Regions from separate parts of the Pseudoalteromonas sp. L21 genome, predicted to be linked through region 2. Evidence: predicted binding sites of a transcription regulator. Region 2 holds the regulator's gene; the other holds the start of a gene.

Region 1 (7,816 bases), on a different contig from region 2:
GATGCGCATGCGCATGGCTCGCAAGGTAGCGATGAGATCATTCCACAGCAAAACTGGAAGAACTTAGCAGGTTTAGCGTTAGGTGTAACAACGATTCACGATCCATCAAACGACACCACTGAGATTTTTGCTGCAAGCGAAATGCAAAAAGCAGGCATGATTGTCGGCCCTCGTATTTTCTCCACGGGTACCATTTTATATGGTGCGAATATGCCAGGTTACACGTCGCATATTGATTCGTTAGAAGATGCCAAATTCCACCTTGAGCGCTTAAAGAAAGTGGGCGCGTTTAGTGTTAAATCCTATAACCAACCACGCCGTGAACAGCGCCAGCAAGTGATTGAGGCAGGTCGTGAACTTGAAATGATGGTTGTGCCAGAGGGCGGTTCACTACTGCAGCACAACTTAACCATGGTGGTTGATGGTCATACGGGTATTGAACACTCAATTCCTGTTGCCAATATCTATGATGATATTCGCCAGCTTTGGTCACAAAGTGATGTAGGTTACACACCGACACTGGGTGTCGCATACGGTGGTATTTGGGGTGAAAATTATTGGTACGATAAGACCGATGTGTGGAATCACCCACGCTTAAGTAAGTTTGTGCCAAAGAATCAGCTTTTACCTCGCTCAATGCGTCGTGTTAAGGCGCCCGATCATCACTATAATCACTTTAACAATGCCCGTGTTGCCAAAGAGCTGCAAGACTTAGGTGTTTTAGTGAACCTAGGTGCTCATGGTCAACGTGAAGGTTTAGCCGCACATTGGGAAATTTGGATGTTTGCGCAAGGTGGTATGACACCACTTGAAGCAATTCGTGCAGCAACCTTAGATCCTGCTAAATACATTGGCCTTGATAAAAATATCGGTTCACTTGAGGCGGGTAAGCTTGCCGATTTAATCGTTATTGACGGTAACCCGCTAACGAATATTCGTGATACAGATAAAATCGATTACACCATGATTAATGGTCGTTTATTTGATGCTGCAACCATGAACGAAGTGGGTGAAAAAAAACGCGAAAAGTTATATTTTGAAAAAATCTAACATAGCGAAAATCTAAACTGAAAGCGGCCATAGTGCCGCTTTTTTATTGTTTATTCATTGTTTTAAATGAGGAAACTGTTTAATTCCTACCAATTTTGCTTGGCAGATCATACCCTCAACGAGTGTCATCAAATAGTGGCTATACGAGTCCAGCTGCGAACTTTCCATGTTATTACACGCTGATAAACGCTGTTTTATTAACTGCTGCACTGCCATTTTATGCTCTTTGCAGGCTTGATTAATTGGGTTGGCAGGATCAGCAAATTCGGCTGCAGTGTTAATAAATAAACAGCCATTAAAATCACCTAATTCAGTCACCTCAGAATTAAACCACGCTTCATGGCAGCTGATCAAAGCGACTTTAAATTCTTCAATAGTTGTTTGCTTGCTGGTGGCTTGCGTTAACCAATTTAAAAACCTGTTATGTCGCTCACTAAGGCACGCTAGTAATAGTTCATCTTTACTTACGAAATGGTGGTACATGGTTTTTTTAGCGACACCCGCGACACTAATAATCTCGTTTATTCCCACACTATGAATGCCTTTTTGATAAAAAAGTGACAGGGCGGTCAAAATAATATGTGTTCGTTTATCCATAACAAGCTCTCAATTGGCGACTAATGATAGCTTGACAGAAGTAGACCGACTTGTCTACCATTTGCCGAGTAGACAAATCGGTCTACTTTTAGGAGGCGTTATGGAAAATAAGGTGAGTAAAGCGGCTATCGCAGGTGTAATTGCTTGTATGGCAATTTTTGTGTTGGCCTATTTACAGCAATTAGGAAATTACGGTATTTGGTTGATGGCACCATTTGGTGCAACTGCGGTGTTGGTATTTGGTGTGCCACACAGCCCGCTTGCGAAAGCGAAAAATGTCATCGGAGGGCACCTTTTGACTGCATTAATTGGCGTTGTATTTGTAAATTATGTCGGTGTAGGGCCTGTTGAAATTGCTATCGCCACAGGGCTGGCAATCAGTCTCATGATGTTGACAGACACAATACATCCCGCGGCAGGGGCAAATCCAATTTTGATTATGCAATCTTTGCAAAGTTGGGATTTCTTAGTAATGCCTGTATTGATTGGCACTATTTTTATTGTGCTATTTGGTTATTTTAGTCAATGGCTATTAAATATTCAGCTGGATGAATATAAAAAAACCACTAACGAGTAGTGGTTTTTAAAATTATTAAGTGTAAGTAAATTACACAACACCACGTGGTAAACGACAATCGTGGTCTTTTTCAGCTAGGTTAACGATCCAAAGTTCTTCAGCTTTGTAACCATCATCGTTTGCTTTAACAACAGTGAATGATGCTTTTTTTGCTGTTTTAGCTGGCGCAGCGGTTTTAGTTTTGGTTTTTTTCGCTGGGGCTTTTGGTGCTTCTTCTGCCTTAGGCTCAGCTGTTTTACCAGAAGTAAGCTCTTCAGTCAGCGCTGCAACATCGGCTAGGCGCAAGTTTTTGCCACCATCGATGCTATACCAACCAGGTTTTGTAGTAATTTCAGGTTTCTTACCATTCGCTGCTTCGTATGCTGCTTCGAAGGCATTTAACACTTCTGTTTTGTCTAGTTTGCTCATCAGAGACCCTATACGTTGTAAACACAGATTAAGAATATATATTTATACCTATTTTCAGCTTACTTTTCAATTTTTTGCGATTTTCCTTCCATTTTTCGCTCATAACCGCCAAAATTTGCACAAAATAGAGGGTTGGAGAACGGTTTTATATGCAACGCAAACAATTTACTCAATTACTAAATGACATTCTTAAGCCTGAATTAATCGCTGATTTCTGCCCCAACGGTTTACAAGTTGAAGGCGCGAGCGAGGTAAAAAAAATAGTAACGGGTGTAACAGCAAGCCAAGCATTGATTGATGCAGCGATAGCCGAAAATGCAGATACAATTTTGGTACATCACGGCTACTTTTGGAAAGGGGAGTCGCAGTCAATTACGGGTATGAAAAAACGCCGTATTGCAGCGCTTTTAAAGAATGATATTAATTTATATGGCTATCATTTGCCGCTAGATATACACCCCGACATTGGTAATAACGCGCAATTGGCAAAGTTACTCGATATTGAGTTTACTGCTGGGCTTGAATCTGATCCTAATAGTGTGCCGGTAAAAGGGCGTTTAAAAACACCATTAACGGGTGAAGAATTTGCCGACAAAATTGCCCAAGTACTCAATCGCGCACCGTTAACAAGCTTAGTTAGAGAAGAGAAAATTGACACTATTGCTTGGTGTACTGGTGGTGGACAAGGGTATATTGATTTAGCTGCCTCGCAGGATATTGATGCTTATTTGACAGGTGAGGCATCTGAGCAAACGATTCACAGCTCACGTGAACAAGGTATCGATTTTTTTGCAGCAGGTCACCATGCGACAGAGCGCTACGGCATTAAAGCTCTGGGTGAGTTATTAGCTGAGCAGCATGGTTTTGATGTCACCTTTATTGATATCGATAACCCTGTCTGATTCTATGGAGACTACTGCGCCTTTGCATCAAAGCAGTGGCGCATATTTCACGGGCCAATGGACTGAACCAGCAAGGGAGCATAAAAGCCCATGTAACCATGTCAGTTACATGAGCTTTTATTAACGGCCGTTATTTTGTTTACAGGTATTTAAAAAGTGGCGATAAACAGGGTTATCTTTCATATTTTTTTTCATTGCTAAATACATCGGGCGTGTTAACCCTAACGCACCTAACGGAATCGATTTAATAAGCCCTTGGCTTTCATAAGGGGTCACTAACCAATCGGGCAAAGCCGCAACCCCCATACCAGCACTCACCAACTGGAAAATCAATAAGCCTTGGTCAACCGTTTTCAGCGTGCCATCGAATCGTGCATTTTGGATAAAATGTTTAAAGATATCTTGGCGTTCACGTGGAATGGGGTAAGAAATTATCGTTTCGTTTTTTAAATCCAGTGCGGTGACATAGGCTTTTTTGGCCAGTTCATGATCAGGTGAAACAATCAGTTTTAACTTAAAGTCGAATAAGTGTGCGTATTCTAATTTGTCTGGCTCACGGATATCAGAGGTGAGTACTAAGTCCAGTTCATCATTGATTAGATCAGGAATAGCGTCATAACTAAAGCCTCTTTCATAATCGACTTTAATATCTGGCCAAAAGTTGTTGAACTCTTTTATAGTCGGTAATAGCCAGTGAAAGCAAGCATGGCATTCGACACTTAAGCGCAGGTTTGAAATTGGCTGATTAAGGCTTTCTTTTAAACGGCATTTTGTCGCTTCAACACGCGGTAAAACTTCGTTTGCTAACTCCAGTAACAGCATGCCTTGTGGCGTGAAGCGCACAGGCTGCGTTTTACGCTCGAAAAGTTGACAGTCTAATTTATTCTCAAGATCTTTAATTTGATGCGATAAAGCCGATTGCGTTAGAAACAACTCTCGGGCTGTATTGACCAAAGATCCTGTTTCTTTAAGGGTTGCTATGGTTTTTAAGTGTTTAATATCGATCATCTTTAAAAAATCTCATGAAAAATGTGAGTCAAACTCAGATTATGGACATAGTACGCCTACAATTATGTTTTTTCAACGTCTAGACGTCTAAAGTTTCAGAGGAATTTTACCTCATATTTACAATATACTTTTATTAATCAAATTGACAGCGTTGTCATTTATATTTTACTTAAATTATTTTTTAAATCCATGAAATTACCTCAAGTTGAAACTGAGAAAGCATCAGTTGAATTAGCTTTATCTCATCGCTAATGTTTTAGACATCTAAACAGCTAAATGGAATGGGTATGGCACAATTACATAATTTAGGCTTTCCTCGAATAGGAAAGAAACGTGAGTTAAAGTTCGCAATAGAATCTTATTGGGCAGGAAAAATAAACCAGCAAGTATTACTCGAACGAGGTAAGTCTATTCGACAAGAAAACTGGGCACTACAAGCTAATGCCGGTATTGACTTACTGCCTGTAGGTGACTTTGCTTGGTATGATCATGTTTTGAATACATCACTTTTGGTGGGAGCAATTCCAAAGCGCCACTGTAGTGAGGAAGGTAACGTTGACTTAGATACACTTTTTAGAATTGCTAGAGGGCAAGCGCCTACTGGATGTCAATGTGCGGCAAGTGAGATGACAAAATGGTTTAATACAAATTATCACTATATTGTTCCTGAGTTATCGGAAGATCAAACATTCGCACTGACTTGGACTGAACTATTTGAGCATGTGCAAGAAGCTCATCAATTAGGCCACAAGGTGAAGCCTGTGTTGGTTGGCCCTGTGACTTATTTACATTTGGCTAAGCCTGCAGGAAAGCCGTTTGATACGTTATCATTACTAGAAAAGCTTTTACCTGTCTATCAACAGGTATTAGCTAAGCTTGCGAAGCTGGGTGTTGAGTGGGTTCAAATAGATGAACCTGTTCTTGCCTTAGAATTAAACTCTGGCCAGCAAAAAGCACTTAAAACAAGTTTTGCGACGCTTTCAGGACAAGGTGTGAAGTTACTAGTTGCCAGTTATTTTGACTCAGTAAATGATTATGTTGCCGATATAGCTAATTACCCTGTAGACGGTGTGCATTTTGATTGTGTTGCAGGAAATGTCGATATATCAAAGCTTGATACCTTAATCACACAGCAACAGGTACTTTCACTGGGTATTATTGACGGTCGTAATATATGGCGCAGTGATTTAACGCAAAAGTATTCTGTATTGCACGCGTTAGCTAAAAAAAGAGGCGATAACCTGTGGCTTGCGCCATCTTGTTCGTTGCTTCATACACCTGTCGATTTAGACCAAGAGCAGCAATTAGAGGGGGAAATAAAATCGTGGCTTGCTTTTGCCAAACAAAAAGGCGAAGAGTTACAACTATTGCGTAATGCGCTTAACACAGGGCAAACACAGTTGCTGTATGATTACAGTGAGCCAGTTAAGAAACGTTTAATATCAGCGAGAGTTAATAATCAAGATGTGCAAAACCGTCTGAGTACACTAACTAACAAAGATGCTAAACGGTCTAGTCCATTCTCAGTTCGAATAGCCAAACAGCAAAGCGCACTTGGGCTACCTTTACTACCGACCACCACGATAGGATCTTTCCCGCAAACTCAATCGATACGTAAAGCACGTAAAGAATTTAAAGCGGGGGTTTTGCCTGCTGCTGAGTACCGTCAGCAGATGGAAGCAGAAATTCGCTATGCTGTTGAAGAGCAAGAAGCGTTACAGCTCGATGTTTTGGTGCATGGTGAGGCAGAGCGTAACGATATGGTTGAGTACTTTGCGGAGTTTTTGCAAGGCTTTGCATTCACCCAATTTGGGTGGGTACAAAGTTATGGCACGCGTTGTGTAAAACCCCCGATTATTTGGGGCGATGTGTCGAGAGAGCAATCTATGACAGTTGAATGGACGCGCTATGCACAATCTCTAACAACGAAGAAAATGAAAGGCATGCTAACGGGTCCAGTGACTATTCTATTTTGGTCATTTATCCGTGATGATTTAGATAAATCTACCATTGCTAAGCAAATAGCATTAGCGCTTCGTGATGAAGTTGTCGATTTAGAGCAAGCTGGTATAAAGATAATTCAAATTGATGAGCCCGCTTTTAGAGAAGGTATGCCATTAAAATCAAGTGACTGGCAATCGTACTTGGACTGGGCTGCTTATGCGTTTCGTGTTTGTGCATCGAAAGTGGCAGATGAAACACAAATTCATACTCATATGTGTTATGCGGAGTTTAACGACATCATAGCGGGTATTGCAGACATGGATGCAGATGTCATCACGATAGAAACATCTCGTTCAAATATGGAGCTATTAAAAGCATTTGAGGATTTTGATTATCCGAATGATATCGGGCCAGGGGTGTATGATATTCACAGCCCAAATATCCCCGATATTGCTTGGATTAAGAACTTAATTCACAAAGCGGCTAAAAAAGTGCCAGTAGAGAGGCTCTGGGTCAACCCTGACTGCGGTCTAAAAACCCGCGGTTGGGAAGAAACACGCTTAGCATTACAAAATATGGTTACTGCCGCTAAAGAGTTACGCCGAGAGTTAGGCTAACCTCATAAACATACTAAGCCTAAGTAACTCTTAGGCTTTAAAGACCATTTAGAATTATTTTTTCAGCTTCACTGGCTGGCATAGGTTTGGCCTTTAAAAAGCCTTGGCCAAACTTACATTGTGTTTGTTTTAAAATGTTTAATTGTTGCTCTGTTTCAATTCCCTCTGCCACTACATCCAGTTTTAATGATTGGGCTAATGAAAGAATAGCGTCAACAAGTGGGTTATGCTCTTTTCTTAAATGATCAATAAAGCTTTTATCAATTTTTAAAATATGAATGGGCAGTTGATGTAAATAACCAAGTGCAGAGTAACCTGTACCAAAATCATCTAAACATAGTTTGACTTCAAGCGGAGCAAGGCCTTCTATTATTTTTGTTGCCAACTCTAGGTTACCAATTAAGCCTGATTCTGTTATTTCTAAACATAAAGAGCCCAGTGGTAATTGATACTTTTTATATAAGTCATGTATCTGACTCACAAAGTCGAGGCTTGCAAAATGCCTAGATGACACATTGACAGTGACACGTAAAAAAGGTGTTCCTTGTTTATGCCAAGCGAATATCTGCTTTGCGGCAAGTTCTAATAAGTGCAAATCAAGATTAATAATCTGCCCTGTGTCCTCAGCGATCGGAATAAAATCATTGGGGGCCACTAAACCTTTGCTAGGGTGATGCCATCTAACAAGCGCTTCAAAACCAACAACTTCATTA
Region 2 (7,816 bases):
ATAGTCAACCATTTGCGCTAAATACTGGTGTAAGTGGGAACGCTCCTGCGCTTGAATATGTAATTGGAACCGATACTTACCCGCCACACGTTCCAGTGGCGCGGGGATCGGGCCGAGCAATTGTATACCAGATACACTCTGTACAGGAACCAAATCAGTTAAAAAATCCATAACTTGATTTATGTTATGTCCTTCAGCACGCACAATCGCCATATTCGTAATGGGGGGAAGCAGGGCATCTTCTCGCTCAGTCAAGGCGTAACGCGCAAAGTCTTGGTAGCCATTATTAACAAGGTCTTGCAGTAGCGGGTGCTCAGGAAAGTGCGTCTGCAATAACACGTGCCCAGGCTCACCACTACGTCCAGCACGGCCTGCTACTTGTGTTACAAGTTGCGCTAAATGCTCAGTGGCACGAAAATCACATGAATAGAGGCCACTATCGACATCTAAAATCAGTACTAAACTAACATCGGCAAAATGGTGGCCTTTTGCCAACATTTGCGTGCCAACTAAAATACGAGCGCCGCCTTGGTTGATGTCATCGAGGGCTTTTTCTAGGCTACCTTTACGGCGTGTTGAATCACGGTCGATACGGCTAATAGGAATATCGGGAAAGGTTTGCGTTAAAAACTCTTCGATTTGCTCAGTGCCTTTACCGTTTGGAAAGATCTGCGTACTGCCACAATCAGGGCACTGATGAGGCACGGTATGTTGTTCACCACAGTGGTGACAAATCATTTGGCCAATGGCTTTATGAAATGTTGCGCTGGTACTACAACGTGAGCACTCACTTAGCCAGCCGCATTCATGGCATATAAGCGTAGGTGAAAAACCACGGCGATTTAAAAATACCATAACTTGCTTGCCACGCTCTAAATGTTGGCGCATATAAGCAAGACTGGCATGAGCGATGCCAGCTTGCTCAGGTTGTCCTTTCATGTCCAATAGTTGAAACTGATTATCGGTGCTGGTTTGTGCTCGCTGTGTTAAACTAAGTAGCTGATATTTATTAGTAATCGCCTTATGCAAGGTTTCTAATGCAGGTGTCGCGCTGCCGAGTATCAATGGAATATTATGTTGGAAGGCTCTGTAAGCGGCAAGATCTCGCGCATGGTAGCGTAGTGTATCTTGCTGTTTAAATGAGCTGTCATGCTCTTCATCAACAATGATCATGCCTAGTGATGAAAAAGGTAAAAATATACTCGAACGTGTGCCGATAACTATCGCACAACTGCCTTTTTCACAAAAGCGCCATGTTTGTAGGCGCTCGTTATCAGTGAGTGCCGAATGCCATAGCATAATGGGCGTATCAGGAAAGCGACGACGAAAACGATTGACGGTTTGTGGGGTTAGACCTATTTCAGGAACCAAAACCAAAGCTTGTTGGCCTTTTTTTAATATTTCTTCAAGGCATTGTAAGTAAACTTCCGTTTTGCCGCTGCCAGTCACCCCTTCGAGTAGAAAGCTTGCAAACCCATGGGCTTGGTTAATGGTAGTACAAGCGACAGCTTGTTCTTTATTGAGAGTCGGTTTTTTACTCACTGTGGGTGCGTGTTGCTGCCATTGATTGTCATGCTCAATAAATTGTTTGATTAGCGCTTTCTCTAGCAGGCTATCAATTGTTTTTTTATTAAAACCGAGCGCTTTTAATTCGGTTAACGATGACTTACCCGACTGCGCAAGTTGCTTTAATAAGTTGAGTTGCGTTTTCGCCCGTAAAGAGGGGAGCTTTGCCCCTTTTTCAGTTAACTCAACCATATTAATGCTGGTTTTGTCAGGGCATTCACCTTGTCTTAAAGCAGCGGGCAGTGCAGTATGTATGGTCTCACCTAAAGGATAGCAGTAGTAGCGAGCTGTAAACTTTAATAGCTCTAAATGACGTTTGGATAAAATCGGGGCTTCGTCAATCACCTCTATGATGGCTTTTATCTTCTCTTTAGGGATGTCAGTACTTGTTTTCGTGGCAAGTATGACCGCTACTTTTTTTTGTGGGCCGAATGGCACAAGAACACGCATGCCCGGCTGCAATTCAATGTTATGCAACAGCGGTTCAACTTTATAATCGAAGGTACGCGGTAAAGGGACTTTTATGGCAACTTCTACAAAGTGCATGGTGGCTCAACGAAAACAAGAACAGACAGATAATGTACTAAAAATAGTCGTAAAAACCTACCAACAAATGCTAGGCCAAGCGCCGTCTGTTTATTTTTTTAGCGAAAGATGCATTTAAAGCTTGTCGCAGAGCGTATTGGCCTATAAAATACGCGGCCTATTAATTGTATTAACGACGTATGGTGCCAGACTACGGGTTTGGAGAGCGATGCGGCCTTAACTAGAGGTTCCCTATGAAAGAAGGTATTCACCCTAAGTACGAAGCTATCACTGCAACTTGTTCATGTGGTAACAAATTCGAAACTAGCTCTACTTTATGTAAAGACATCCACTTAGACGTATGTTCTGAGTGTCACCCGTTTTACACTGGTAAGCAAAAGATTTTAGACACTGGCGGCCGTGTTGATCGTTTCAACAAGCGCTTCGGTGCACTTAGCAGCAAGAAGTAATGTCTGCTGTTTAGTTAAAAAAAGCACCTTAGGGTGCTTTTTTTATACCTGAAATTAACAAAGCATGATGTTAGACGCTATGCCGAACCTGCTGTTTTCACTCACTTCCCATATAACTATTTTTGCTTGTTATGCTCATTATGTCGCTAATTTTGCAGACAAAGTGCAATCCCTTCGCTATATTCTGAGATGTATAAATGATTCCAAAAGTTACAAAAAGTAATAAATTTAAATAACTTTGTAAGTAAATGCTGGCAATGTCGTCGAAATGGTCATTTGGAACTAATTTCGGCTATTTGCAGTGTTCGTGCATATAAAATACAAAAACAGGTGCTTAAAAGGTCATAAATAGGTGAATTTTTATGTCTGATTAATCGCAACTATGCACAGAAGTTGTGGGTAAATCCTTTAAAATTAAGCGATATAGCATATAACAGGATAGACCTGATAATACTTGGAATTTTTATACATTACAGGTATCGTACTGATGCAAGCTCTCTCACTTTTTAACTTTTTTGCAGGATACTATCGCGTTATGTCAGATTTCCGTGAACAAGCATTACATTACCACGCTCACCCCGTTCCAGGTAAAATTAGTGTTGAACTAACCAAGCCGGCCGAAACGGTTAACGATCTCGCTTTAGCTTATAGCCCAGGTGTGGCTGAACCAGTTCGTGAAATCGCTGCTGATCCAGCAAATGCCTACAAATATACTGGTAAAGGTAACATGGTTGCGGTGATTTCAAACGGTACCGCAATTTTAGGTTTGGGTAACTTAGGCCCTCTTGCATCAAAACCTGTCATGGAAGGTAAAGCATTACTATTCAAACGTTTTGCTGGCCTTGATTCAATCGATATTGAAGTAAAACATCGCACTACAGAAGATTTCATCAATACGGTTGCAAACATCGCTGATACGTTTGGCGGCATCAACCTAGAAGATATTAAAGCACCAGAATGTTTTGAAATTGAAAAAGCGCTTATCGAGCGCTGCGATATTCCAGTTTTCCACGATGACCAACATGGTACAGCTATTGTTACTGCTGCCGGTATGCTTAATGCCCTTGAAGTACAAGGTAAGGATATCGAAGATGCCATTATCGTATGTTTAGGAGCTGGTGCGGCAGCTGTTGCTTGTATGGAGCTGTTAATTAAGTGTGGTGCATTACGTGAGCATATCTATATGCTTGACCGTAAAGGTGTGATCCATACTCGCCGCGATGATTTAAACGAATATAAGCAGTTGTTTGCTAACAACACTGATAAACGTACATTACAAGACGTTATTGCTGATGCGGATGTATTTGTAGGTGTATCTGGGCCAGATTTATTGACGGCGGATGATTTAAAGCTAATGGCAGACAAGCCAGTGGTGTTTGCGTGTTCAAACCCAGATCCTGAGATTGCGCCAGAAGTTGCACACAGTGCGCGCAATGATTTAATTATGGCAACGGGTCGTTCAGATTTTCCTAACCAAGTAAATAACGTGCTTTGTTTCCCGTTTATTTTCCGCGGTGCGCTTGATGTGCGTGCAACGGCAATTAATGATGAAATGAAAATTGCAGCTGTGCATGCTATTCGTGGTATTGCCAAAGAGCCAGTACCAAGCGAAGTATTAACAGCGGCTGGCGTTGAATCACTTGAGTTTGGTGCCGAGTACATCATTCCGAAGCCAATGGACCCGCGTTTATTACCACGTATCGCGCGTGCTGTTGCAGAAGCGGCGGTTGAGTCGGGCGTTGCGCAAATCGAAATGCCAGAAGATTACATGCGTTAAATTTATTTACGCTAATAAAAAACTCAGCCTTAGCTGAGTTTTTTTATACCTGTGAATCGGCGTGTATCCGATGGCTCATTCAGAATCAAGTACAGGGATATCTAATCCCATTTCAAGCATGATCTTTTTCACTTCTTCAGGGACTTTTTCTGGGTTGTCTTTGCGTAAGTCGTCATCATTTGGTAATGGCTGACCTGTAAAAGCATGTAGAAAAGCTTCGCATAGAAGCTCACTATTTGTCGCATGTCGTAGGTTGTTGATCTGACGACGAGTGCGTTCATCTGTTAATACTTTTAGTACATTTAGCGGAATTGATACGGTAATCTTTTTAACTTGTTCTGATTTTTTACCGTGTTCTGCGTATGGGTGAATGTATTCACCGTTCCATTTAGCCATAAGTAATTTCGTTGCCTCGGTTATAAGTAGTTCACGCCTTTTTCACAGCGCAAAGATGCGGAAATTTTATCTCTTTAAAAAAGATAGTCAAATACTAGTTGTTTAGCCATCTAGTCGTGTAAATGTATAAACTTCTTTATGTCAGCCACAAATGCTTTGACTTCTCATAATTGATCATCTAACCTTTTAGACGTCTAAACATCCAATTAATGAGTAGGTGATGAAATGAGTGAAAAAAATAAAGCGACGATAGCTGTTCGTCATGGTATCGAAGCTGACAAACATCATGGTGCTGTCGTTCCACCTATCTATTTATCAACCACCTATTCATTTGCTGATTTTGATACTAAACGTCAGTATGACTACGGACGCAGTGGTAATCCGAATCGTGATATTTTGGCTGAAACACTGGCTGAACTTGAAGGCGGTGCAAAAGGCATTATTACAGCAACGGGTATGTCTGCGGTGCATTTAGCAACACAGCTTTTAAATAGTGACGACACTTTAGTGATCCCGCATGACTGCTATGGTGGCAGTTACCGTTTATTCACATCATTAGAAAAGCGCGGGTTATTGAAGCTAAAAGTGTTAGATTTAACCAACAGTGAAAATCATCAAGAAATTTTAGCAATCAAACCAAAGCTTATCTGGATAGAGACACCCAGTAATCCAATTTTGCGTTTAACTGATATTAAAGCGATCACCTCAATTGCTAAGCAATGTGGAGCTTTAGTTGCTGCCGATAATACGTTCTTATCACCAGCACTCCAAAATCCAATTCAGTTTGGTGTAGATATCGTCGTACATTCAACGACTAAGTATATTAATGGCCACTCAGATGTAGTAGGTGGTGCAGTGATTGCCGCAACACAAGAGCTTGGTGATGAACTAGCTTGGTGGGCAAATAACATTGGTATTACCGGTGCACCATTCGATAGTTATTTAACCCTTCGTGGTTTGCGAACATTAAATGTGCGCTTAAAACAACACCAAGAGAATGCGTTTGCAATCGCTCAGTATTTAGAAAATTCGCCTTTTGTTAGTCAGGTTTATTACCCTGGTCTTGCTTCTCATCCTCAGCATGAGCTCGCTAAAGCGCAGCAACGTGGCTTTGGTGGTATGGTTAGCTTTGATATTAAAGGTGATATTAATGACGCTGCTGCGTTTTTAACAAGCTTAAAAGAGTTTAGCCTTGCAGAGTCATTGGGTGGGGTTGAGAGCCTTATTTGCCATCCTGCGACAATGACTCATGCTGGCATGGATCCTAAAGCACGCCTTGAGGCAGGTGTGGGCGATACACTCATTCGTATTTCTGTCGGTATTGAAGATATTAACGACTTAATTGCTGATCTGGAACGTGTTTTCAATCAAGTTAAACCAGGCGAAGGCTTACAAGCGGGCCAACCTAAAGCCGCTCAAGTACAGCCAACTAATCAGCAAAATACATCGTTTAAGTTAACGCCTGCACATACGGCATTGTGGTAGAAGAAATGGTTAATATTGTTCATAAATTTGGTGGCTCAAGCCTAAGCTCAGCCGAGCGGTATCAAGCAGTTGCGAACATTGTGTTGGCAAACACTGAGCTAGGCGATTGTGTTGTTGTATCAGCCTCTGGGAAAACGACAGACACACTTGTAAAGCTCTGGCAGAGCTATCAACAAAATGATAATCAAGCTGTGAGTGATATTTTATTGCTTATTGATAATAATCAGCGTGCACTAATCGAGCAGCTATTAGTGTCGCAGAGTAAGCAACATGCATTAGCTAAACTAAAAGATGAATTAGCATCACTGACAGCGTTAATTGCCCAGCAACAACTACATGAAGCACCTTTACTTGCTCATGGTGAGGTTTGGTCTGCTCGGTTACTTGCAGCCTATTTAAATCAACTCGGTTTAGAATCTAAAGATGTTGATGCAAGACAGCTCTTTACTTTGCATGATGGCCAATTGTTGCATCAAAAAAATCAGCAAAGTTGCAGTGAGTTAATCAACCATAACCAGATCAATGTTGTGACGGGGTTTATTGCCGCTGATTGCCAAGGCAATACCGTAACCCTAGGGCGCAATGGCAGTGACTATAGTGCCACACTACTGGCTAGTTATACCTTTGCAAAGCAAGTTTCAATTTGGACTGATACACAAGGTGTATTTAGTACAGATCCTCGCAAAGTTAAAAATGCTGTTAAGTATAACAAGGTATGCCGTGAACAAGCGAATTTGTTAGCCCGTTTAGGTAACCCTGTATTGCATGCTAAGACATTGTCGCCGCTAAAAGGTAGCGACATTAAACTCGTTGTAAGAAGCAGCTTTGACTGTGAGGCAAGCCCAACAGAGGTTGTAAAAGAGGGGTACAGTAAAGCTAAACGTTTTATTACGACCCTTGATAACATTGACTTGCTTCGTATTGATAAATTAAGTAGTGGCGAAGTGGGTGAATTGAGCCAGTTGATTCAGCATAGCCTGCATCACTTTGTAAAAGCCGGCGATACCTATCTGTTAGTGCCAGGCTCGTGTACACATCAAGTTGTAAGTTACCTTGCAGGGCGTGCCAATATTGTTGAGTCTAATTTAAGTGGTTGTGCGGTGGTAGCGCCAAGTAGTGATATTAGCTCACTCGCAGAGCAAACAACGGCGTTATTAAAAGAGCAAAGTATCAACACACGCTTTGTACAGCAAGATGAAAACTACGTATTAGTTTTAAAAGACCAAGCGATTGATAGTGACGTGCTGACCTTACTACACGACAAGTTAATTAATAAAGGCCAAGAGTTGGCTGTGATTGTTGCTGGGCTGGGTAATGTTGGGGAGGTGTTTCTTTCACAACTACAAGCGCAGCTAAAACGCCTTTCAGAACACTATGAAGTGAAAGTGGTCGCTTTACTTCGCTCCAAGCAAATGCTGTTTAGTGCTAGTGGTTTAAACACTGAGATGTGGCAAGAACAGTGGCAAAATGAAGCACAAAACTACGAAAAAGAAGAGCTATTAACACGTATTAGTGAACTCGATTATGAGCACAAAGTGATCGTAGATATCACAGCTAGTGAAGCGTTTAGCCTTTTATACCCTGATTTTGTTGAGCT

What was found. Region 2 encodes MetJ, which represses methionine synthesis genes. Its sites were predicted from a motif close to TAGACGTCTAGACGTCTA; they were not measured.
Region 1: metE (5-methyltetrahydropteroyltriglutamate--homocysteine S-methyltransferase) is a predicted target of MetJ. The motif match lies at 4,615-4,632, and genes of this name have one in related genera.

The regions. Positions count from the first base shown of each region.
Region 1 is NZ_JAKKCV010000003.1:89,092-96,907, reverse strand. Features, by position in the region: gene L3V41_RS09240 (amidohydrolase family protein) at 1-1,050, shown strand, start outside; gene L3V41_RS09235 (TetR/AcrR family transcriptional regulator) at 1,105-1,647, opposite strand; gene L3V41_RS09230 (HPP family protein) at 1,748-2,224, shown strand; gene L3V41_RS09225 (hypothetical protein) at 2,255-2,632, opposite strand; gene L3V41_RS09220 (Nif3-like dinuclear metal center hexameric protein) at 2,782-3,534, shown strand; gene L3V41_RS09215 (LysR substrate-binding domain-containing protein) at 3,655-4,542, opposite strand; gene metE (5-methyltetrahydropteroyltriglutamate--homocysteine S-methyltransferase) at 4,830-7,103, shown strand; gene L3V41_RS09205 (EAL domain-containing protein) at 7,141-7,816, opposite strand, start outside.
Region 2 is NZ_JAKKCV010000005.1:146,752-154,567, reverse strand. Features, by position in the region: gene priA (primosomal protein N') at 1-2,112, opposite strand, end outside; gene rpmE (50S ribosomal protein L31) at 2,346-2,561, shown strand; gene L3V41_RS15160 (malic enzyme-like NAD(P)-binding protein) at 3,097-4,338, shown strand; gene metJ (met regulon transcriptional regulator MetJ) at 4,414-4,734, opposite strand; gene metB (cystathionine gamma-synthase) at 4,960-6,219, shown strand; gene metL (bifunctional aspartate kinase/homoserine dehydrogenase II) at 6,225-7,816, shown strand, end outside.